Regions from separate parts of the Xenorhabdus sp. TS4 genome, predicted to be linked through region 3. Evidence: riboswitches for the same ligand, from Rfam matches in the RefSeq annotation. Region 3 holds a riboswitch; each other region holds the start of a gene.

Region 1 (2,275 bases), on a different contig from region 3:
TTTTGTTTGCGCCTGAGCGAGAACAGCAGCAAGCTGCATCGCCAATGTCACCATGAAAGATTCTTCACTTTCATTAAATAACCGTCGCTCATATTGCTGAACAACTAGTATTCCCTGCAATTGGCGACGATAAATAATCGGTACACCTAAAAAAGCCCGCAGACTTTCTTCTCTTACTTGGGGAATATATTTAAAACTGGGATGGTCACGGACATCAGCAAGATTAATTAATTCGGACAAACACCCAACTTGCCCCACAACGCCTTCATCAAAGGAGAGGCGAATTGCTTGCCCCTTGGGTTTTCTTAACCCCTTGGTTGCCATCAGGTAATAACATTGCCGTTGATGATCCGCCAAATAAATAGAACAGACATCCGTGTTCATTGCCAGACACGTTTCATTGACTAATAACTCAAGCGCTTCAGACAAATTAGCTGCCATCGCAACCTTTTCGACAATTTCCCGCAAGCGCATGAGCATAGCAATTACCTAATTTTTTCTACGACGATGTAAATAAGGTGAATGGAATAATGAAACCGGCTCCTGTGTTGACATCACAATAGAAGAGAATTCTTTCATCACACGGCGATATACATCTCGTTTAAAAGAAACGACCTGCCGGACAGGATACCAATAACTCACCCAGCGCCAACCATCAAACTCTGGTGTCTTACTGCGCTGCACATTAATATCCGCTTCATTACACAATAACTGCAATAAAAACCAACGTTGCTTTTGCCCGATACAAACAGGCTTTGTATCCCAACGCACCAAACGCTTGGGTAATTTGTAACGCAACCAACTCCGGGTTGAGGCAAGCACCCGTACATCTTTGCGATTTAAACCAACTTCTTCGAACAACTCGCGATACATCGCTTGCTCTGGTGATTCCCCTGGATTGATCCCCCCCTGAGGAAACTGCCAGGAATGCTGCCCATAACGGCGGGCCCACAGAACCTGCCCTTGGCGATTACAAATTACAATTCCTACATTCGGGCGGTAGCCATCATCATCGATCACCAGACTACCTCTCGGTATAACAAATTTAAAAAGATAGCTAATTGTTTCACACTCATCTCAAGCGGTAAACCTAAACCTCTATGATTAGACTTTGCAGACGTAGCCGAAATCTCTACAATACCGCCATCTCAACGGGGTGCGGCTGTCGCAAAACAGTATTGCTGAGAACAAACCCGTCGAACCTGAACCGGTTAGTACCGTCGTAGGGATTTGAGACGCTAATCATTGATATAACAGATGTCATTTTCATTTAGCATCTTCTCAGATCCTTTGCTATCTGCTAATAACAAACATTAGTCATTAATGTATATAATCATCAATATTTTTTAACTATTGATATATGCAACTATAGGAGAGCAAAGTGTTTACGAAATTATTTTCCAGCTTTATGGCTATCAGCCTGCTGTCTCTTTCTACCAGTGTCTTTGCTCAGACAGCTCAGACGAAACCTACCCTGACAGTTTATACTTATGATTCATTTGCCTCTGAATGGGGACCAGGGCCTGCCATCAAAAAAGCCTTTGAAGCAGAATGTGGCTGTGAACTGAAACTTGTTGCGTTGGAAGATGGTGTATCTTTGCTGAACCGTTTGAGGATGGAAGGCAAAAAAACACCCGCAGATATTATACTGGGGTTAGATAACAACCTGATTCAAGCCGCTCAGCAAACAGGGTTATTCACACCGAGTCACGTCGATACCTCAAAATTGAAATTACCCATCACATGGCACAACACGACGTTTATTCCTTACGATTACGGTTATTTTGCCTTTATTTACAACAAAAATACCCTGCCTCATCCACCCAAAAGTATGGATGAATTAATCAATAGCCACCAGAATTGGAAGATTATTTACCAAGACCCACGCACCAGCACGCCAGGCTTAGGACTACTGCTCTGGATACAGGAACTCTATGGCGACAAAGCCGTTCAGGAGTGGCAAAAAGTTTCCAAAAAGACACTCACCGTCACTAAAGGCTGGAGTGAAGCCTATGGCCTGTTTCTGAAAGGTGAAGGTGATATGGTGCTGAGCTATACCACATCACCTGGCTATCACATTATGTCAGAGAAAAAAGATAACTACGCCGCCGCTATCTTCAAGGAAGGACATTATTTGCAGATTGAAGTGGCCGCTCAAGTGGCCTCAAGTAAACAGCCAGAACTGGCGCAAAAGTTTATGAATTTCATGCTCTCTCCGGCATTTCAGCAAGTCATTCCAACAACTCAATGGATGTATCCCGTTATTGATATCCCG
Region 2 (2,275 bases), on a different contig from region 3:
AAAGATCATATGGATGAATAGTAAAAAATCATCCTACAAATATTATAATTGAATAATATTTAATAAATGATAAACAAAAAGTAAGTTGGTTACATGTAAAACGACTATATTGTCTGTTCAAAAATAATAAGTGAAATTAGCTATAATTTTTATAGTTATCTAAAATGAATTTTGCATAACGATAACTCTCTGGTCTACACCATAATAGATATGGAAAACAGTATTATGTATTAGTCTTATTAAAGGTATTTATTGGAGTGAACTTTTCTTTTTATGTGAATTCATGAGGTTATGTGACTTAAAAATTATTGAGTAATTTCAAATAAGAATAGAGATTAAGGATTTTAAATATGTGCGTTGGCTCGAGCACCTGAAAAAAATGGCTTGCGATTATATAAAGAGTATGTGATAAAACACATGGGTAAACGAAGTACTGTTCTGTTAATAAATAACAGCAACTAATACTGGTTTGTTTATTTTTATGCCAATAGGCTAATAAAGTGATTCAAAGGAAATTTTTGAAATGGCAAAAATCACTGGTACTGTGAAGTGGTTCAACGAGTCTAAAGGTTTTGGTTTTATTACTCCAACTAATGGTAGCAAAGATGTATTTGTACATTTTTCTGCAATTATGAAAGATGGATTTAAAACATTATCTGAAGGCCAACAAGTTGAGTTTGAAATTCAGGATGGCCCTAAAGGTCCTGCTGCTGCAAATGTCACAACTTTATAGTAATAAATTTAATTTGGCTGGTATCTAATTACTGGCTAAATCTATTTATCGTTAGTTTGGTTTTAATATCTGACGGTAACCTATTGCAAATATCACTCTATTGGAGTACTAATAGGGTGATTTTTATTTTGACTCGGGGCGTTCTTTACTGAACTGAGAAGTACCCGTATTACCTGATCTGGATAATGCCAGCGTAGGGAAGTCATGGTATCTCTTATTCCGATACCGCTTTTCTTTAGCTGGTGGTAGGAATCACCATAATGAGAATTAACTCACTGACTATCGCAGGAACCGATCCTAGCGGTGGTGCCGGCATCCAGGCCGATTTAAAAACCTTTTCCGCGCTTGGGGCTTACGGTACGACAGTTGTTACTGCGTTGGTTGCACAAAATACACTGGGCGTACAATCCGTTTATGAGCTTGATCCCCTTTTTGTTGCTGCTCAGTTAGAATCAGTACTTTCAGATGTCAGGATAGACAGCACCAAAATTGGTATGTTGTTGAATGCAGCCAATATCGCTGTAATAGCAGAGTCGTTTCATCGTTATCCTATTCCCTACATTGTATTGGATACAGTCATGGTGGCGAAAAGCGGTGATCCCTTGTTATCACCGGAGGCCATTACCGCAATGGTAGAGCAATTGCTGCCACTTGTTTCTCTGATCACCCCTAATTTGCCGGAAGCGGCAGCCATATTGAACAGTGATCTTGCTAATACTGAAGATGAAATGTTACAGCAGGGCAGAGCATTACGTTCAATGGGATGTCAGGCGGTTTTATTGAAAGGCGGACATTTGAATAATGAGGAAAGCCCGGATTGGCTTTTTACCCCGGAAGGGGAGTGGCGTTTTACCGCACCCAGAATAAATACATGGCATACTCATGGGACTGGTTGTACTTTATCTGCGGCACTTACTGCATTGCGTCCACGTTATTCTGATTGGCAAAGTACGTTACCGGTTGCCAAAACATATTTACAAAATGCGCTGATACAGGCGGATAGTTTGCAAGTTGGTCATGGCATTGGACCCGTCCACCATTTTCATCAATGGTGGTGAATTTTTGGATAATGGGGATGCAGAGATCCCCATTTTGAACGTACTAAATCTAATTGATTAGGCGATGGTAATTTTCTTATCGAGATAAACATCCTGTACGGAGTGGATTAACTCAACGCCCTCTTTCATCGATTTCTTGAACGCCTTGCGGCCAAGGATCAATCCCATCCCTCCGGCACGTTTATTGATAACGGCAGTGCGGACAGAATCACTTAAGTCATTGTTCCCAGAAGCACCACCTGAATTGATTAATCCAGCGCGTCCCATATAACAGTTAGCAATTTGATAACGAACGAGATCAATCGGATGTTCGGTGGTCAAATTGCTATAGACGCGTTTATCCGTATGCCCAAATCCAATAGCAGTATAACCACCATTAGTTTCAGCCATTTTTTGTTTAACGATATCGGCCCCGATCGTTGCAGCCAGGTGATTTGCCTGGCCGGTTAAATCGGCGCTGGTGTGGTAATCAACCCCATCTTTC
Region 3 (2,275 bases):
CATGATACTTTGCCCAAAATCACTACAAACAAAGCATACGCCTTTTTATCTTATTTCGTCTTCAATCTTGTTATATTAACCCTGTTTCTGAATACCCTTCTTCAATTAGGAATCACAGTAATGTCAAAGAAAATCGCTGTATTTGATCTGGATGAAACACTGATTTGTGGGGATTCCGGCCGCCTTTGGACGGAATATCTATGGGAAAAAAGAATTATTACCGATCCTCGTTTTATCGAAGCAGATCAAAAAATGATATCTGATTACTGTGCGGGTAAGCTGGATATGCAGAAATATCTGGCTTTCAGTTTACAGGCACTCCAACAAATTCCTGCTGAACAAATAGATATCTGGTTGGCCGATTTTGTGGAAACCAAAATCAAACCCATTTTTTATCCTGCCGCCAAAAAACAATTGGCTATTTACCAACAGCAGAACATCCCAATCATTATTATTTCCGCTACCGTTTCTTTCATAGTTAAAAAAATCGCGGCTGCATTTGGCATCCAGACAGCAATGGGTATTGATATGGTAATGAAAGCGGGGTGCTATACTGGCGATATTCAGGGAATTGTAACCTTCCGTGAAGGCAAAGTTGCCCGCCTGCAACAATGGCTTGAAGAACAAAACTTATCCCCACAACATATCTCATTTTATACCGATTCCATAAATGACTTGCCAATGTGTTTATTTGCTGACGAAGTCTTTACTATTAACGCAGATAATAAATTGCAATCAGAAGCTGAAATACGCGGTTGGAAACAGTTGAAGTGGGTTTTATAAAATAATTTAGTGTGCTGTTCCCCAAAACGGGGGTTGTAGTTTTCACAATCCCCTTTATACTTTGGGGTGTTTTTTCTTGTCGGAGTGCCTAGCGTTCAACGTATATCACGATGGACACAGGCTGAGACCGTTAATTCGGGATCCGCAGAACCTGATCGGGCTAATACCCGCGAAGGGAACAAGAGTAATCACCCCGCTGCCAGTCATCGTACATCTATGCAAATACATGTACAGATACCAATCAGCACCAACCATTACTCCCTGCGAGCTCCAGACAAGCAATTTTCTCAACTTAAGCCTGCTCAACAATGAGACAGGCGATAACACAGTCAGGAATTTGCTATGTCTAAGTCCAACAATATCGTTATTTCGGATACTGTTATTCCAACGGCTGATATCTCGCCTAAAATCCAGCCAGCACGGCCCCGTAAGGCTCAAAGAGATGCGGCACAAACATTTATCCATTCCGTTCAAGGGATCACTTTTCCCAATTCAAATCGCATTTACCTTGAAGGCTCACGTCAAGATATTCAAGTACCTATGCGTGAGATCCAACTTTCTCCTACACTCATTGGTGGCACAAAAGAAAATCCCCAATTTGAGGAAAACGAACCCGTTCCCGTTTATGACACTTCTGGCGCTTACGGCGATCCGGCGGCCATACTGGATGTCGAGAAAGGCTTACCTAAACGCCGCCAACCGTGGATTGATGAACGCAATGATAGCGAGCCTGTTTCGGTTCTCAGCTCCGATTTCACGCAACAGCGCCTTACTGATGCCGGACTAGATCACCTGCGCTTTCATCATCGCCCGCATCCACTAAAAGCCAAATCGGGCAAACGGGTTACCCAGTTGCACTATGCACGCCAAGGGATCATCACACCAGAAATGGAATTTATCGCACTACGCGAAAATATGGGGCGTGAACGTATTCACAGTGAAATCTTGCGCCAGCAACATGCAGGGCAAAATTTCGGTGCTAACTTACCGGAAAACATCACACCAGAATTTGTCCGCCAAGAAGTGGCTGCCGGCCGCGCGATTATTCCCGCCAACATTAATCATCCTGAATCTGAGCCGATGATTATTGGTCGTAATTTCTTAGTGAAAGTGAACGCCAATATCGGTAATTCCTCCGTCACATCATCCATTGAAGAAGAGGTGGAAAAACTGATTTGGTCTACCCGCTGGGGTGCAGATACAGTGATGGATCTCTCCACCGGACGCTACATCCACGAAACCCGCGAATGGATACTGCGCAATAGTCCGGTTCCCATTGGTACTGTCCCGATTTATCAGGCACTGGAAAAGGTTAACGGCATCGCAGAAAACCTGACATGGGAAATGTTCCGCGACACTTTACTGGAACAAGCCGAACAAGGCGTAGATTATTTTACTATTCATGCTGGTGTACTGCTGCGTTATGTACCAATGACCGCTAAGCGCCTGACAGGTATTGTTTCCCGTGGCGGCTCAATTATGGCGAAATGGT

The links. A riboswitch is a leader RNA that binds a small molecule or an ion and turns the genes downstream of it on or off. The one in region 3 is predicted to bind thiamine pyrophosphate.
Region 1: it holds a riboswitch for thiamine pyrophosphate, as region 3 does, so the genes downstream of both, thiB (thiamine ABC transporter substrate binding subunit) here and thiC (phosphomethylpyrimidine synthase ThiC) in region 3, are expected to answer to the same signal.
Region 2: it holds a riboswitch for thiamine pyrophosphate, as region 3 does, so the genes downstream of both, thiD (bifunctional hydroxymethylpyrimidine kinase/phosphomethylpyrimidine kinase) here and thiC (phosphomethylpyrimidine synthase ThiC) in region 3, are expected to answer to the same signal.

The regions. Positions count from the first base shown of each region.
Region 1 is NZ_NKHQ01000005.1:62,776-65,050, reverse strand. It holds gene ptsP (phosphoenolpyruvate--protein phosphotransferase) at 1-480, opposite strand, end outside; gene rppH (RNA pyrophosphohydrolase) at 490-1,020, opposite strand; TPP riboswitch at 1,143-1,247, shown strand; gene thiB (thiamine ABC transporter substrate binding subunit) at 1,382-2,275, shown strand, end outside.
Region 2 is NZ_NKHQ01000082.1:56,132-58,406, reverse strand. It holds gene cspC (cold shock-like protein CspC) at 524-733, shown strand; TPP riboswitch at 858-950, shown strand; gene thiD (bifunctional hydroxymethylpyrimidine kinase/phosphomethylpyrimidine kinase) at 994-1,791, shown strand; gene fbaB (class I fructose-bisphosphate aldolase) at 1,849-2,275, opposite strand, start outside.
Region 3 is NZ_NKHQ01000001.1:63,217-65,491, forward strand. It holds gene Xets_RS00215 (HAD family phosphatase) at 121-783, shown strand; TPP riboswitch at 854-978, shown strand; gene thiC (phosphomethylpyrimidine synthase ThiC) at 1,126-2,275, shown strand, end outside.